Regions from separate parts of the Pseudarthrobacter sp. genome, predicted to be linked through region 2. Evidence: riboswitches for the same ligand, from Rfam matches in the RefSeq annotation. Region 2 holds a riboswitch; each other region holds the start of a gene.

Region 1 (4,204 bases), on a different contig from region 2:
CAGCGCATCGGCGAGGTCGGTGGGGTCCGTGCAGGTCATAAGCAGGATCGCTGGCAGGGCAATCGCGAGGCCGCGCAGCATAAAGCCGATTCCCAGCTGGAGGGAACCCTCGCTGATCGACCAGATCCCGACGTCGAGCAGTACAGCGCCGCTGTCCGCCGCGACGATCGCCGTGCTCCAGCCGCCCAGGGCTGCCGCGATGATGAGCGGCCAGCCGCGCTGCCACAGCAGGCGCAGGGTGAGGCCGGCCAGCGGAAAGAGCGCCAGCTCGGCCGCAAGCGCCACCGAGGCGGACACCCAGTCGATGGAGAGCGCCAGCACCAGGGTGATGAGGAAGACGACGGCGAACTTGGCCAGCGGGTTGGCGCGCGTCAGCAGCGCGTGGTTGCCGCGGAGGGTCAGGGCATCCCTCATGCCGCACCTGCTTCCTGGCGGGCGCCGCCGCGCGATGCCGGGCCGAGCCGCAGTTCGGCCCCGCCCAGGACGGCGCTGAATTCCTGGTCGTGGGTCACGGAAACCACGGAGGTCCCGGCGTCGAGCAGTTCTGAGAGGAACGAGGCGAGCTCGGCCCAGGTGTTGGCATCCTGGCCGAACGTCGGCTCGTCGAGGACCAGCACGCGAGGGTGGGCCGCGAGGACAGTGGCCACCGAGAGGCGCCGCTTTTCGCCTCCCGAGAGCGTGTACGGATTGGCGTCCACCAGGTGCGTCAGGCGCAGCCGTTCCAGCAGCTCATCAACCCGCTCCTCGCCATGCCCCAGGTGCCGCGGGCCGAACATCAGCTCGTCCAGCACGCGGCCGGTCACGAATTGGTGCTCAGGCTCCTGGAACACGGTTCCGATGCGGGAAATCAGCTGGTTGGCTTTCCATTTGAAGGGATCGATCCCGGCCCCCTCGGAAAGCTCGACGGCGGCGGACACCTTCCCCGCCACCGGCGCCAGAAGCCCGGCGAGCGTCAGCGCAAACGTTGACTTGCCGGCGCCGTTGGGCCCCGTGACGGTGAGTGCCTGGCCGGAACGGACCTGGGCCGTGATGCCCAGCTGCACCGGTACGGGCGGGATGGTCCGCAAGCCGCGACGCCGCGGACGCTCGCGGGAGACGGCCAGGTCCTCGGCCGCCAGCAGCAGGTCACCTGAGCCTGCGGACACGCGGCGGCGGGTTGCCGGAACATAGCCCGGCACCCAGACGCCTGCGCCGATCAGCATGTCCCGTGCCTCCGCGAGCACCTGGTCCGGCGGCCCGTCCAGCAGGACTGCGGACGTAGCGGAGGAAGCAGCGGAACCCGCTGCCGAGCCCGGCTGCAGCACCACAATCCGGTCCACCAGGTCCTTCCAGACGGACACGCGGTGTTCCACCACAACGAGGGTGGCACCGGTTTTGTCCAGGCAGCGGCCCACGGCGTCGCGGACTTCCAGCACGCCGGCGGGATCCAGGTTCGCGGTGGGCTCATCCAGCAGGATCAGCCCGGGCCGCATCGCGAGGATCCCGGCCAGCGCCAGGCGCTGCTTCTGCCCGCCGGACAGGGCCGACGTCGGGTGGTCCAGCGGGAGCCTGCCCGCACCAGCGCCGCCGTCGGCGTTCAAACCGCCGCCCCCGGCACTTCGCAGCCCGACGTCGTCGAGCGCTTCATGGACGCGCCGCCAGATCTCGCCCCGTGGAACGGCGAGGTTCTCGGCGCCGAAGGCGACGTCGTCACCCAGGCGCGACAGAACAACCTGCGTTTCCGGATCCTGCTGCATCAGGCCCGAGCGGCCGCGCTGCCCGCGGGGCACCACACCGTCGATCAGCAGCGAACCGGTTTCGTCGGCGTCGTCCTCTTCATCCCCCAGCACCCCTGCGAGCGCATGCAGCAGCGTTGACTTGCCCGCGCCCGACGGGCCCAGCAGCAGCACCCGCTCGCCGGGAGCGATGTCGAGGTCGAGCCCCCGGACGGCGGGGGCGGAACGTCCGGCATGCCGCCAGCCCCAGCCACGGGCGGACACCGCGGCGGGGCGTACTCCGTAAGCGCCGGCGTCGGAAGCGGTCATCAGTTGAAGACGGGCTCCGACGCTGCCTTCCGGGACGCGAACGAGCTCAGCACACCGGTCCTGGCCAGGCCGCGGGTGGCGATCCAGGACAGTGCGCCCGCAATCACCGCGCCGGAGATGGTGCAGAACACGATGTACGCGAGCTTGTCGCCGGGCTCGTAGGCGATGTTCCAGCCCCACGGCAGGAATGAGTCATTGAGGCCGCAGAACAGGCCCGCGCCGGCACCGGCCAGCAGCGCGGCGATGAGGTTGTACTTCTGGTGCAGGAAGGACTTGAACCGGAAGTTGCCGTACACCAGCAGGAAGAACACCAGCTCGGCGCCCAGGCCCTGGAGGAGTCCGGAGATCAGCACGGTGGCGCCGTACTGCGAGCCCATGATGAGTTCGCCGGTGGCGGCCACCGCTTCGCAGAAGAGCGCCGCGCCGGGTTTGCGGATGATGAGCATGCCCAGCACTGCCGGGATCATCCAGCCGCCGGCGATCAGGCCGGTCAGCGGGGGGTAAACGGCGTTCATGGGGGCGGAGACGATGCCGGCGCCCTGGGACCAGGCCCAGAAGATCACGCCGCCGGTGATGGCGATGAGTGCCGCCACCACGATGTCCACAACGCGCCAGGTATTGCCGGGTTTTTTGATTGCTGCAGTTGTCATTTTGGTCCTCCTGAGGAACAGGAGGGGAAAGTGCCCCGGCGTGCGGCGCTGCCGCCGTTTCCGGACACTTCGAGAACTCGACTCCCTTGCGCCGGTACTAACCGGATCAGGTTCGAGGGTCTGCGGCTGTCCGCACTCTCAGCGCCCACCTGCGGTTCCCTGGCAATGCCAGTGATGTCCGACGGCGGCGCTCCCCTGTCGTAAATAAATCTGCCCTGATGGGCGTGCTCCAGTTTACACCGCGGGCGGGGTAGATTGTGGGCCATGACTGCCAACAACCCGACTGTGACTGCGTTCAATCCTGATTCGACGGTGCCCCAGCCGGCGGGGCTGCTTGAGGCCCTGATTGCCCGGGTCGAAGCCGAGATCAACGAGCTGCAGTTTCCGCATTTCAGCAAGGACGACTCCCTCAACCTCGGGCTGCTCCTGGTGGAGCTGGGCAAATCGCGCCGGCTGCCTATCGCGATCGACATCACCAAGGGCGAGAAGGTCCTTTTCCATGTTGCCCTGGACGGCGCCACCCCCGACAACGAGCACTGGATCCGGGCCAAGCAGCGCACCGCCGCCAGGTATGAGATCCCGTCGCTGCTGGTGGGCCTGCGCGGCAGGCTGCACGGCGGCCGGATCGAGGACCACGGCTGGTTCGACGAGTCCACCTACGCCCCGCACGGCGGCTGCTTCCCGGTCTACGTCGCCGGTGTGGGTGCAGTGGCCACGGTGACGGTCTCGGGCCTGCCCCAGCAGCAGGACCACGATCTGGTGGTGGAAGCCCTGCGGGAGATTCTGGAGTCCATGCAGCCGGGTTAGGCTAAAGGAAGTCCCGGATCCGCTCACAAGGAGTTCAACGAATGAACCTGTTCATCAAGCTGCTCGGCACTGCAATCAGCATCGGCGCCGGGTTCGTCGGCACCAAGGTGGTCAATACCGTGTGGGAAAAGTCCACCGGCCGGAAGCCTCCCACCGGCAAGGACGAAGACACTCCCACCACCCTGCGCTCGGCCCTGACGTTCGCGCTCATTTCGGCCTCGGTCAGCACCATCATCCAGGTGCTCGCCAACCGCGGCACCCAGCGGGCCATCACCCGCTTCGCCAAGTCCCAGGACATCGTCTAACCGCACCACCAGCCCCTGAGTTCTTGTCCAGATAATCGGTTCAAACCGGCCGAGATACCCGATGATCTGGACAAAAACTCACACGGGACGCTGGGGCTGCGCGTGTCGCTCAGTCCCGCCGGCCGCCGTCGGACGCTTCATCCCTGGACGATTCATCCCGGGCCGATTGGGCCGCCTTCTGAACCACGGCTTCGAGTTCATCGGAGCTGAGCAGCTCACGGTGCAGGTGTTTGGTGCGGTAACCGGCGCGGCCCACCATATGGGCGGAAACCGGCACCGTCAGCAGCTGGAAAATCCAGGCCACCAGCAGCACCGGCCACACCCACCACGTGCGCAGCTGCAGGCCGATGGCCGCCAGGAGCAGGAACAGCCCCAGCACCTGGGGCTTGGTGGCCGCATGCATGCGGCTCAGCAGGTC
Region 2 (4,204 bases):
CCATCAAGGTGGTCCGTGATGTCTTCAACGAGGACTTCTCCAAGCTGATCGTCTCCGGTGAAGAGGCCTGGGACACCATCGAGGCCTACGTCACCTACGTGGCCCCGGACCTCGTGGGCCGCCTGGAAAAGTGGACCAAGGACCAGGACATCTTCGCTGCGTGGCGGATCGATGAGCAGATCCACAAGGCCCTGGAACGCAAGGTCTTCCTGCCTTCGGGCGGCTCGCTGGTCATTGACCGCACCGAAGCCATGACCGTGGTGGACGTCAATACCGGCAAGTTCACCGGCAGCGGCGGCAACCTCGAGGAAACCGTCACCAAGAACAACCTCGAGGCAGCTGAAGAAGTGGTCCGGCAGCTCCGGCTCCGCGACATCGGCGGCATCATCGTCATCGACTTCATCGATATGGTCCTCGAATCCAACCGCGACCTTGTCCTGCGCCGCATGGTGGAATGCCTGGGCCGCGACCGGACCAAGCACCAGGTGGCCGAAGTGACCTCGCTGGGCCTCGTGCAGATGACGCGCAAGCGCATGGGCACCGGGCTCCTGGAAGTCTTCGGCGAGCAGTGTGAAACCTGTGCAGGCCGCGGAATTGTCACCCACGACGACCCCGTGGAACACCGCCGCGCCAACACGGTAGCCGCGGAGCACCACGTGCAGCGGGTAGACAGCCGCCCGGAAGCCCAGCGCACTGACAGCGTGCGGACTGACAGCCAGCGCCCGGACAGCCAGCCGGGTGGCCGCACTGACCGGAAGCGCCGCCGCGGACGGGGTGGCCAGCCGCTGGAAACAGCACCGGCAGCTCCGGTGCAGATCCACACGGTCCACCCGGAAGCCAGCGATGCCGAGCGCCATGCGAAGGCGGAGGCCACGCGGGCAGCGCTTGCGAACATTGCGGCCGCAGCCCACGCTGCGCATCTGCATGACGACGAGGTGGCTCACGCATCAGCTGCCGCGGGCCGGCAGCCTGCGGCTCAGGTGCCGGCTCCGGTTGGGCAGTCCGAAACGGACTCCAACGGCCGCCCGGCCGCAGTGCTGACATTCGGCGGCGAGCAGGTGGTGCTTCCGTTCGTTGCGCACCACGATGACCAGCCGCACGCACCTGCCCTGACACTTGACCGCCTCGCGGAGGCCTTCGCCCACCTTGGTGAGCCGGCTCCTGTAGCGGAAAGCACGCCGCCGGCAGTTCATGCAACTGAAAGCCGGGCGGCCGAACCTGCCCGCCAGCAGCAGCCAGCCGCGGCGGAGAGGGATTACTCCGACCACACCGAGGAGCCCCGCGCCCGCCGTCCCCGGCGGAACCGGAGTGCCAGCCGTGCCCAGGGCGCAGCCAACGCCACGTCCGTAGAGCATCACGAAGCCGTTCCGGCGGCTGCCGCCGGACACACCCACGCCGCCAAGGCACCGGAGCCCGTCAAGGCTCCTGTGGCCGACAAGCCGGTTGCCGCCAACGCGCCCATCATCCTGGGCGTAGGGGTTCCGGCCTCGGAGCTCTGACCAAGCAGCAGGGCAAGCCAAACAACGGCGCCCGGACGCAGCCTGTGAATCACAGGCTGCGTCCGGGCGTCCGGCGTTAAGTCGCGAGGAACGCTAGGCTGGTGACTGACACGGGGTGCCGCGCAGAGAGCCGGCTGAGATCCACACCCGTTGAACCTGTCCGGTTAGCACCGGCGAAGGGATGTCTCCTTTGGCTTCAACTTCTGTCCTTCCTCCTGCAACACCCGCGGCGACCCTGCCGGAGACCCCAGCAACCCGGGCTGAGGTCCAGCCCGGACCAGGCCGATCTTCTGCGGTCCGGGTGCTGCGTGACGTCCCGCGGGTGCTGTCCATTGCCGGATCGGACCCTTCAGGGGGCGCGGGCGTCCAGGCCGACCTCAAAAGCATTGCAGCCCTTGGCGGCTACGGCATGGCGGCGATCACCGCGCTGACGGTCCAAAACACCCAGGGGGTCCAGGCGGTTCACGTCCCGCCGGCGTCCTTCCTGGGCCAGCAGCTCGATGCCATCAGCGATGACATCACCATCGACGCGGTCAAGATCGGCATGCTGGGCGACGCTGCGGTGATAGGCGTGGTCCGCGACTGGCTGGAAAAGGTGCGTCCCGCCGTCGTCGTTCTTGATCCGGTGATGGTGGCCACGAGCGGCGACCGGCTGCTGCAGGAGTCTGCCGAGGCGGCCCTGCGGGAGCTGCTCACGCTCGCGGACCTGATCACCCCCAACCTGGCGGAACTGGCCATCCTGGTGGGGGAGCCGCAGGCGAGGCAATGGCACGACGCGCTCGGGCAGGGGCAGCGGTTGTCCGCCGCGACCGGTGCCACCGTCCTGGTCAAGGGCGGCCATCTCGACGGCGGTGCGTGCCCGGATGCCCTGGTCAACGCTGCCGGGCTGCTCGCCCGGGAGGTGGTGGAAGTGAGCGGGGACAGGATCCCCACGCGCAACAGCCATGGCACCGGCTGCTCGCTGTCAGCGGCCATGGCCACGGCTCAGGCGCGGCTGGGGGATTGGGAAGCCTCATTGCGGAAAGTGAAGCCCTGGCTGGTGGGCGCGCTGCAGGCCGCTGACCAACTTGAGGTGGGCGCGGGCAACGGCCCCATCAACCACTTCCACCACATGCAACAGGTTCCGGCAGCCGGCGAATTCGCAGAGACGCTGCGGCGGGCGTCGGAGCCGGATCTTGCAGCCATCTACGGGCTGGATTTCATCCGCGACCTGGCGGCCGGCACATTGGCTGAGGAACAGTTCGCCTATTACCTCGCCCAGGACGCCATCTACCTCAACGGCTATTCGCGGGTTCTTGCCCGGGCCAGCGCGCTGGCGCCCACGGAAGCCGCCCAGTTGTTCTGGGCAAAGTCGGCCCAGCAATGCCTTGAGGTCGAGTCCGAACTGCACCGCACGTGGCTAAGCACCAGGACAGTGGACTCCGTCCTCGGACCTGTCACCAAGTCCTACGTGGACCACCTGCTGGCGGCCTCTGCCTCCGGCAGCTACGCGGTCCTCGTGGCGGCGGTACTGCCGTGCTTCTGGCTGTATGCCGAAGTGGGACAGACTCTCCACGCGGAGTTCCTGGCTGCGGGTGCACCGGCAGCACATCCTTATGCCGACTGGCTGCGGGCCTATGCTGACGAGGATTTCGCCCAGGCCACGCGTGACGCCATCGCCTTGGCTGACGACGCCGGCCGGAGTGCTTCCGCGGATGAACGGGCGGCGATGCTGGTGGCTTTCAGGCAGTCGTGCCGGTTCGAGGTGGATTTCTTCGACGCGCCGCGAATTCATTCCTGACCGGCTGGGGCCCGTGCGGCCTGTACGATAGTCAGGCACGGTTTTGGATTGTCAGTGCAGTACCTGCTTGTGGGTCCTATCACAGACAACCTGCCGTAACCAGCCTCATTTGCGGCCGAAGGCAAAATTAGCGTATTCTAGATCTTCGGTGCTTACGCCAACACTTGGGTTACGACCCCACGGCGTTGAGGCACAGCGAGAACCCAGCCAATTATGGAACAGGGTTCAGCACGCAAATTTAGTAATAAACGTCGAGAGAAGTGAGTTCCCAAGTGGTGTACGCGATTGTCCGCGCAGGCGGCCGCCAAGAGAAGGTTTCCGTTGGAGACTTCGTTACCCTGAACCGCGTCCCCGGTGGAGCCGGCAGCACCTTTGAGTTGCCCGCACTGCTCCTGGTAGACGGTGACAAAGTCACCTCTGCTGCTGCGGACCTGGCCAAGGTAACGGTTACGGCTGAGATCCTCGAAGACCTCCGTGGTCCGAAGATCGTCATCCAGAAGTTCAAGAACAAGACCGGTTACAAGAAGCGCCAGGGTCACCGTCAGGAATTGACCAAGGTCAAGATCACGGGTATCAAGTAACTCTTCGTTACTGTTCAGGTTCTTCAGCAGATTCCCCAGAATTTAAAGGCAGGCATTTCAAATGGCACATAAAAAAGGCGCGAGTTCCACTCGCAACGGTCGTGACTCCAACGCCCAGTACCTCGGCGTCAAGCGCTTCGGCGGCCAGGTAGTTTCCGCAGGCGAGATCATCGTTCGCCAGCGTGGCACCCACTTCCACCCGGGCGCCGGCGTTGGACGTGGCGGCGACGACACACTGTTCGCACTGGCCCCGGGAGCCGTCCAGTTCGGCACCCGCCGCGGTCGCCGCGTAGTCAACATCGTTGCTGCTGCAGCTGCAGAGTAACAAATAGTTCTGAAACGGT
Region 3 (4,204 bases), on a different contig from region 2:
CTGCAGGAAACCGGTGCCCTGCACCGCATCGCTGCGGGAGGACACCGGCCCCAGGACTCTGCCGAAGGTGACCGTGCCATCCGGTCCTTCATCGCCGACGTCGGCAGGTCACGCTCGGTTCAGGCTTCCTGAGCCGTCAGTTCCCGGCCGGGATCCGAAGCTCGGGGAGGTAGACCTTTCCGCCGGCGGCCAGGAACTCCGCACTCTTTTCGCGCATCCCGCTGTAGGCCTCGGCAATGGCCGCCTGCGAATCTGCCGAACCGTATTCGTCCCTGATGTCCTGGCTGATCTTCATGGAGCAGAACTTCGGGCCGCACATGGAGCAGAAGTGGGCGGTTTTGGCCGGTTCGGCCGGCAGCGTCTCGTCATGGAAGGCCTCCGCCGTGACCGGATCCAGGGACAGCGCGAACTGGTCGCGCCAGCGGAACTCGAACCGGGCCTTGGACAGTGCATCATCCCGCTCATGGGCGCCGGGGTGGCCCTTGGCAAGGTCTGCTGCGTGGGCGGCGATCTTGTAGGTGATCACTCCGGTTTTCACATCGTCCTTGTTCGGCAGGCCAAGGTGTTCCTTGGGCGTGACGTAACAAAGCATCGCCGTGCCGTACCGGGCGATTTCGGTGGCGCCGATGGCGGACGTGATGTGGTCGTAGCCGGGGGCAATATCCGTGACCAGCGGCCCCAGCGTGTAGAACGGGGCGCCCTTGCAGAGTTCCTGCTGGCGTTCCACGTTCTCCCGCACCAGGTGGAACGGGACGTGCCCGGGACCTTCCACCATGACCTGCACATCGAATTCCCACGCCCGCTGGGTCAGTTCAGCCAGGGTGTCCAGCTCGGCGAACTGGGCGGCGTCGTTGGCGTCCGCCGTCGCCCCCGGGCGCAGTCCGTCGCCCAGGGAGAACGCGACGTCGTACTTGGCGAAGATCTCGCACAGCTCGTCGAAGTGGGTGTACAGGAAGTTCTCCTGGTGGTGGGCCAGGCACCACCCGGCCATGATCGCGCCGCCCCGGGAGACGATGCCGGTGACGCGGTTGGCCGTCAGCGGCACGTAACGCAGCAGCACACCGGCGTGGATGGTCATGTAGTCCACCCCCTGCTCGCACTGCTCAATGACGGTGTCCCGGTAGATCTCCCACGTCAGGGCGTTGGCCTCGCCGTTGACCTTCTCCAGCGCCTGGTAAATGGGCACCGTACCGATGGGCACGGGAGAGTTGCGGATGAGCCATTCCCGGGTGGTGTGGATGTCATCGCCGGTGGAGAGGTCCATCACCGTGTCAGCTCCCCACTGCGTGGCCCACTGGAGTTTGTCCACTTCCTCGGCAATGGAGCTGGTCACGGCCGAGTTGCCGATGTTGGCATTGATCTTCACCAGGAAGGCCTTGCCGATGATCATCGGTTCGGATTCCGGGTGGTTGATGTTGTTGGGGATGATGGCCCGGCCGGCCGCCACCTCGCTGCGGACCAGTTCCACGTCGCAATTCTCGCGGAGGGCGATGAACTGCATCTCGGGGGTGATGACACCCTGCCGCGCATAGTGCATCTGGGTGACGGTCTTGCCTTCGACGGCGCGGCGGGGCACCGGTTGCGCGCCCTTCCACTCCGCAGAGGCGGCGCCGCGGCGCACTGCCGACTTGCCGTCGTCGAGCAGGTTCCGTTCCCGTCCGCTGTACGGCGCGGTGTCGCCGCGGGCGGCGATCCACTCCGAGCGGAACGGGTTGAGGCCCACCACCGGATCACTGCCCGGACCGGCCGTGCGGTAGGTCCGGAAAGGCCCGTTCGCCTCCCCGTTCGGCGACGGTTCCAGCGCGATCTCGGTCACGGGTACCCGGATCCCGGTGGCCTCATCGTTGATAAACGCCAGTGAGTGGGACTTCAGTGACTGGGTTTCAGGCTGGAGCTTTTGATCCACGTCGGCTTCATTTTGGGCAGGGATCAGCTGTGTTTCTTGTGTATTCAATGAATACTCACTTCCTTCGCCGGCATTACCCGGACAGGTTCAACGGTCGCAGGCTGCGTCAGCCCGATCTCAGCCCCTGCAAGGGCTCCCGTGTGGTCAAGTCGAAGCTACCACAGGCCGAGGGTGGACTGGTGACAGCAATCACCGGAAAGCGGTCGCAGTCTGTCTGCTCCGCCACTTGAATTAAATTGAAGCTTCAAGTAAATTGGAAGCATAGCCGCCTTCCATCCGAAGGCCAACGGACCGGGAGTTTTCACATGACTGCAGAAGCCACCAGCCGGGATCTCCTTCCTGCCGACCTCTCCATGGGCACCGTGATGCTCAAGGTGGGCGACATGAAGCTGATGACCGACTACTACCAGCGTGCGCTCGGCCTGGAGATCGTCGCGGAACAGGACGGCGGCGTCTATCTTGGCCGCCTTCAACGCCCGCTGGTCCATCTCGCGGCCGCCCCGTCCTTGAATCTGCCTGGCAGGGGAGAGGCCGGGCTGTTCCACACCGCACTGCTGTTTGACGACCAGGCTTCGCTTGCCGCCACGGTAGCCACCGCCGCCCAGTACGAACCCCGGTCCTTCACCGGCAGCGCCGACCACCTCGTCAGCGAGGCCTTCTACTTCAACGACCCCGAGGGCAACGGCGTCGAACTGTACTGGGACAGGCCCCGCGAAAACTGGTCGTGGAACGGGAAGGATGTAGTGATGGACAGCCTGGCACTGCCGCCGCAGCGCTACCTCGAGCAGCACCTGACCCAGGAATCCGTGGCGGGCCAGCGGGCCAGCGAAGCCGGTGTAGGCCACGTCCACCTCCAAGTGGGCGACGTCCAGTCAGCGCACGATTTCTACGTCGGCACGCTGGGCTTCGAAAAGACCGCCGGCTGGCACGGGCAGGCACTGTTTGTCTCCGCGGGCCGGTATCACCACCACATGGCCATGAACGTCTGGAACAGCCGCGGAGCCGGTCCCCGCAAGGACACCCTGGGCCTCGGCGAAGTGCTCATCGAGGTCCCTTCCGGGGATGACGTCGGAGCGCTCGCCGACCGCCTGAAGGGCGCCGGTGTGGCCTCGCACCACACGGGCGCCGAGCTTCGCTTCGAGGACCCGTGGCGCAACAATATCCGGGTCGCCGTCCGCTGAGTGCGGCTGCCAAGTGTGCGGCCTGCCTTGTACTAGGCTGATTCTGAACGGCCGGGGTGGCACTTGCTGCTGCTCTTCCAGGCCGCACCGTCGACGGAATGAGGGCTGTTCCCATGGGTTTCACTGAAATTTTTGTTTCCACTCACGATGCCGCGCTGAAGCGGGCGGGCGTCCTGGATGCAGGCGGCTCCCCGGCGGGCCAGGCCCTGCGGATTCCCGGAATCAGCGATTTCGAAATCGAGCAGCTTGGCGACCTTGCCGGCGTTGCTGTGCACGCCGGTGGCGCGGACTACGAGCTGGCCATGGTTGACGTGGCCAGCGATTCCCTCCTCGGGGTCCCGCCGGCCATGGTGCGTGCGCTCGCGGACCTGCTCAGCTACGAGACTGAAGGCGAAGGCAATGTCCTGGACGACGTCGCTGAAAAGTGGGCCGCCCAGGATGACATGCCGTTCGGCGTGGCCGAGGCCCGGACGTATGTCCAGCAGTTCGCTGAGCTTGCCAACTCCGTCGATGACGCCGCACGCACCGGGGTGTATGTCTGGTCGTCGTAGGCCGGCCGTGGCCCGCCGGGTCCGCCCGCTGCCCCATCCCGACGTGTCAAGTCGAAATCCGGACGCTGATCTGGCACAATAAACAGGTACTCGATCTGCGTGGCCCCTCTCTCCGCGTCCGGATCCTGTCCTTCGAACCCTCAAGTATGGCCCGCCCCACGGGTGCAGAACGTCGGTTCACCCCTTTTCTGAAACAGGAGTGACCACAAAAGTGGCCGTAAAGATTCGCCTTAAGCGCTTTGGCAAGATGCGCGCACCGTACTACCGCATCGTCGTCATGGACGCACGCTCCAAGCGTGACGGCCGTGCCATCGAAGAGATCGGCAAGTACCACCCCACCGAAGAGCCCTCATACATCGAGGTGGACACGGACCGTGCCCAGTACTGGCTCGGCGTCGGCGCACAGCCGTCCGAGCAGGTTGCCGCGATCCTGAAGATCACCGGTGACTGGCAGAAGTTCAAGGGCCTGCCGGGCCAGGAAGGCACCCTGAAGACCAAAGCTCCGAAGGCTGCCTTTGTTGCCCCGGAAAAGGGTTCCGTGATCATCCCGGAAGCCATCACCAAGA
Region 4 (4,204 bases), on a different contig from region 2:
GCCCAATGCCTCAGTCTGGATGCGGAAGTGACGCAGGGAGCGCTCGTCCGGGGCGGGCATGGTGCGCAGGATGCCCACTTCTCCCGCCAGCATCAGGTCTGCCGCCGCCATCCCCGTCATCAGGGAGATCTGGGCGTTCCAGTCCTCCACCGGAAGCTGCGGCGCCGCGGCAATCCGGTAGCCGCCGTCGGGCAGCTGCACGATTTCCTGCTCGGGCATGTTCAGGCTGGCGCCGCCGCGCTGCCGCTCCAGTTCAACGCGCTTGAGGCCCACTTCCTTCAGGAGCTGCAGGACAGGGCCGGCCGTCCCGGCGTCGAATTCGGCCTGGACTCCCTTGTAGCTCAGCTTGGCCCGGCTGCGGATGGTGGCCCTCTGGACGCTCACAGTGGAGACCTGCGCGGCGTCGTCCAGCCCGAACTCCCAGACGTAGGCGGAACACAGCTGGCCGGCCAGAAGGCTGCCTGCCCCTTCGCTGATGACTTCCGGGTGCAGCGGGATACGGCCGTCAGGGGCGTAGAACGTCTGGCCGCGGCGCCGGGTCTCGGCGTCCAGTCCGCCGCCGGGGCGGACAAAGGACGGCACGTCAGCGATGGCGTAAAGCACCCGGTAGCCAGCGGCCGCACGCTCGATGAACAGCGCCTGGTCCAGGTCAGTGGACGACGCCGGATCGATAGTGAGGAAGGCCACATCCGTCAGGTCAGCACCCGGCAACTCGTGCGCGGCCACTGCCGCTTCCGCGTCCCGGACCGCCTCCGCCGGGTAGGGCCCCGGCAGTTCCAGCTCGGTCCGCAGGGCGCTCAGCGCCGCCGCGAGGTCGTTCGTTTGCTCGTGGACATTGGGGGCCAACCTATGATGTGACACGAAAATCAGGTTAGCTCGATTTCCACGGATCGTGCACGCCCGCCGCCCGCCACGCGGGGGATTGTCAGGATGCGCCGGCGTCCAGGGCCGCCAGGAGTGCCACGGCCGCCGCTGCGGGGTCCGAGGCTTCGGTGATGGCACGCACCACAACAATCCTGCCGGCGCCGGCCTCCACCACCTGCTCCACGTTGCCGAGATCGATGCCTCCGATAGCAAACCAGGGCAGCGTGGCCTGGGTGCCACCGGCAGCGCGGACGGCTTCGGCCGCGTACCGCACCAGGTCAAGGCCGACGGCGGCCCGGCCCGGTTTCGTCGGAGTGGCCCAGACCGGTCCTACGCAGAAGTAGTCCAGGCCGCCTTGGTCAGTCAGCCCACCGGACAGCCGGATGGCCCCTTCGATCTGCTCGGCGCTGTGCGTGGAAAGGCCGATCACGGCTGGTGCCCCGAGCAGCGTGCGGGCGGAAGCGACCGGCAGATCCTTCTGCCCGATGTGGAAGACGGGGGCGCCGGAGAGCAACGCGATATCGGCACGGTCATTGACTGCCCACAGCTTTCCGTGGCGTTCGGCCGCGGCCTGAAGCACGGCCAGCAGCTCCAACTCCTCGGCTGCCTCGATGGCCTTGTCCCGGAGCTGGATGATGTCCACGCCGCCGGCAAACGCCGCGTCCACAAACTCGCCAAAGTCCCCGCGGTCCCGGCGCGCGTCGGTGCACAGGTACAGCCTGGCGCTGTGCGGGAGGCCGGTGTTTGTGCCGCCGGCGGAGTCTGTTCCGGTCAAGGATTCGGGAGCGGCGGAGGGGGCGGAGGGCGTGCCTGCAGCGGCGAAGGATTGCGCGTTCATGGAAACCAGCCTAAGTCCCCTAAACTGGGCGGGTACTGCGGGAGCCCGATGCAGCCGTCACAAAGCGGCCGGGCTGAGAGGGCGTCAGAGCCGACCGCTTGACCTGATCCGGCTAGTACCGGCGTAGGGAAGGAACATATGCCCCCCGCGATAAGCAGCCCACCTGAGCCCGCACCAGCCAGCCCGGCCACCGCCCTGCACGCCGACGTGGCCGTCATCGGCGGCGGAGTCATCGGCCACGCCATAGCCTGGGAAGTCCGGCGATCCGGCCGTTCCGTCGTGCTGATCGATGAAGCGCCCGGCAACGGCGCCAGCTGGGCAGCCGCCGGCATGCTGGCCCCTGTGAGCGAACTGCACTACCAGGAGGAAGACCTCCTTGAGCTGATGCTGGCATCCTCGGGCCTGTGGCCTGCCTTTGCGGCGGACCTCGCCCTGGCCGGGGCTGGCGATACCGGATATCTGACGACGCCGACCCTCGCCATCGGCGCGGACGCTGCGGACCGCCGGGCGCTGATGGACCTCCGGGCCGTGCAGCAGGCCAGCGGCCTGGTGGTGGAACCCCTGACTGTCCGTGAGGCCAGGACCAGGGAATCCCTGCTCAGCCCGGCCATATCCTGCGCCTTGGACATCCCCGCCGACCACCAGGTGGATCCACGGAAACTCGTGGCGTGCCTCCAGGAAGTCCTGGCCATCCACGAACCGGGAGCAGGAACGGCCGTGGCAGGCGCCCGCGCGGGATTCGCCGTTGACCAACGTGCCACTGCCCTGCTCTGGGAGGACGGCCGCGTCATCGGCGTGAGGCTCGCCCACGGCGGAACTGTCCAAGCCAGGGAGACCATCGTGGCCAACGGATTGCAGGCAGGGACGCTGGAGGGCCTGCCGGTTGGACTGCACCTGCCCCTGCGGCCCGTCTATGGTGACATCCTGCGGCTGGCTGTTCCGCAGCACCTGCGCCCGCTCCTCACCTCCACGGTCCGCGGAATGGTCCATGGTGTGCCGGTCTACATCGTTCCCCGGCAGGACGGCACGGTGGTGATCGGGGCTACGCAGCGGGAAGACGCGCTCGCCGGGACGGGCGACGCCGCTGTCTCGGCGGGCGGCGTCTACCAGTTGCTGCGGGACGCCCAGGTCCTGGTGCCGGCCGTCTCGGAGCTTGAACTCCTGGAATGCACAGCGCGGGCAAGGCCTGCGACCCCGGACAACGCTCCTCTCCTCGGCCGGGTACCGTCTTCCGCACCAAGGACGGGTAACACAGCGGACATTGCCGGGCTGATGGTTGCCACCGGATTCTTCCGCCACGGAGTGCTCCTGGCCCCGGCGGCGGCGGCCATCTGCCGGGACCTGCTGGATGGCCGGACGGACCCGCGATGGGGGGCCCTCAGCCCGGCCCGCTTTTCAGGAACGCACCACGTAGCCGGCATACAGGCCCCGCGCAAGGACATCAGCAGCACGAAGGCCCTCGACCCACAGAAGGAATCAGCATGAACATCACCCTCAACGGCTCGCGCCATTCCGTGGCGGACGACGCCTCCATCACCACCCTCATCAGCCAGATCACTGGCCGTCCCCTCGCGGCCAACGGCCAGTCAACAGACGGGCAGAAACTCGGCGTCGCCGTCGCCCATAACTCCGAAGTAGTACCCCGCAGCCAGTGGTTCGTCACGGCGCTCGCCGAAGGTGACGACGTCGAACTGGTCACAGCAGTCCAGGGAGGCTGACACCATGACAGTAACCAGCAACATCAGCACACAGAACCTGCCAGAGGCCGCCGACAGGCTGGTGATCGACGGCGTCGAGCTCGGCTCCCGCCTCATCATGGGCACCGGTGGCGCCCCCAGCCTCGACGGGCTCGGCGCCGCCCTGCTGGCCTCTGGAACCGAGCTGACCACAGTGGCCATGCGCCGCTATTCGCCGGCTGAATCGGGGTCCCTTTTCCAGCTCCTGGTGGACCACGGGATCCGGATCCTGCCCAACACCGCAGGCTGCTTCACCGCCCGGGAGGCGGTCATGACGGCGGAGCTGGCCCGCGAAGCGCTGGAAACCGACTGGCTCAAGCTGGAAGTCATCGCCGACGAACAGACCCTGCTGCCGGACGCCGTGGAGCTGGTGGACGCCACGGAACAGCTTGTGAACCGGGGCTTCAAAGTGTTCGCCTACACCAACGATGACCCGGTCCTGGCGCTGCGGCTGGAAAACCTGGGTGCCACCGCGGTCATGCCCCTCGGAGCGCCCATCGGCACCGGCCTGGGAATCCTGAATCCACACAACATCGAGCTGATCGTCTCGCGCGCCTCGGTGCCCGTGGTGCTGGACGCCGGCATCGGAACGGCGTCCGACGCCGCCCTGGCCATGGAGCTTGGCTGTGACGCCGTGCTGCTGGCCACCGCGGTCACGCGGGCGCAGAACCCGGCACTCATGGGGGAGGCCTTCAAACACGCCGTCATCGCCGGTAGGCTGGCGAAAGCGGCCGGCAGGATTCCGCGCCGCGAGCACGCCCTGGCG

Evidence for each region. Region 2 has a riboswitch for thiamine pyrophosphate ahead of thiD (bifunctional hydroxymethylpyrimidine kinase/phosphomethylpyrimidine kinase). Riboswitches for the same ligand answer to the same signal wherever they lie in the genome.
Region 1: it holds a riboswitch for thiamine pyrophosphate, as region 2 does, so the genes downstream of both, V6M49_RS01660 (ECF transporter S component) here and thiD (bifunctional hydroxymethylpyrimidine kinase/phosphomethylpyrimidine kinase) in region 2, are expected to answer to the same signal.
Region 3: it holds a riboswitch for thiamine pyrophosphate, as region 2 does, so the genes downstream of both, thiC (phosphomethylpyrimidine synthase ThiC) here and thiD (bifunctional hydroxymethylpyrimidine kinase/phosphomethylpyrimidine kinase) in region 2, are expected to answer to the same signal.
Region 4: it holds a riboswitch for thiamine pyrophosphate, as region 2 does, so the genes downstream of both, thiO (glycine oxidase ThiO) here and thiD (bifunctional hydroxymethylpyrimidine kinase/phosphomethylpyrimidine kinase) in region 2, are expected to answer to the same signal.

Annotation. Positions count from the first base shown of each region.
Region 1 is NZ_JAKFFD010000020.1:265-4,468, forward strand. Features, by position in the region: partial or broken gene V6M49_RS01650 (energy-coupling factor transporter transmembrane component T family protein) at 1-414, opposite strand, end outside; gene V6M49_RS01655 (ABC transporter ATP-binding protein) at 411-2,024, opposite strand; gene V6M49_RS01660 (ECF transporter S component) at 2,024-2,674, opposite strand; TPP riboswitch at 2,740-2,881, opposite strand; gene V6M49_RS01665 (heme-degrading domain-containing protein) at 2,939-3,481, shown strand; gene V6M49_RS01670 (DUF4235 domain-containing protein) at 3,523-3,786, shown strand; gene mnhG (monovalent cation/H(+) antiporter subunit G) at 3,896-4,204, opposite strand, start outside.
Region 2 is NZ_JAKFFD010000034.1:1,676-5,879, forward strand. Features, by position in the region: partial or broken gene V6M49_RS02980 (Rne/Rng family ribonuclease) at 1-1,499, shown strand, start outside; TPP riboswitch at 1,601-1,698, shown strand; gene thiD (bifunctional hydroxymethylpyrimidine kinase/phosphomethylpyrimidine kinase) at 1,681-3,279, shown strand; gene rplU (50S ribosomal protein L21) at 3,552-3,860, shown strand; gene rpmA (50S ribosomal protein L27) at 3,922-4,185, shown strand.
Region 3 is NZ_JAKFFD010000177.1:23,280-27,483, forward strand. Features, by position in the region: gene V6M49_RS15470 (alpha/beta hydrolase) at 1-132, shown strand, start outside; gene thiC (phosphomethylpyrimidine synthase ThiC) at 137-1,954, opposite strand; TPP riboswitch at 1,949-2,056, opposite strand; gene V6M49_RS15480 (VOC family protein) at 2,212-3,087, shown strand; gene V6M49_RS15485 (hypothetical protein) at 3,201-3,638, shown strand; gene rpsP (30S ribosomal protein S16) at 3,850-4,204, shown strand, end outside.
Region 4 is NZ_JAKFFD010000095.1:44,667-48,870, reverse strand. Features, by position in the region: gene V6M49_RS07700 (RNB domain-containing ribonuclease) at 1-861, opposite strand, end outside; gene thiE (thiamine phosphate synthase) at 926-1,702, opposite strand; TPP riboswitch at 1,730-1,850, shown strand; gene thiO (glycine oxidase ThiO) at 1,841-3,187, shown strand; gene thiS (sulfur carrier protein ThiS) at 3,184-3,420, shown strand; gene V6M49_RS07680 (thiazole synthase) at 3,425-4,204, shown strand, end outside.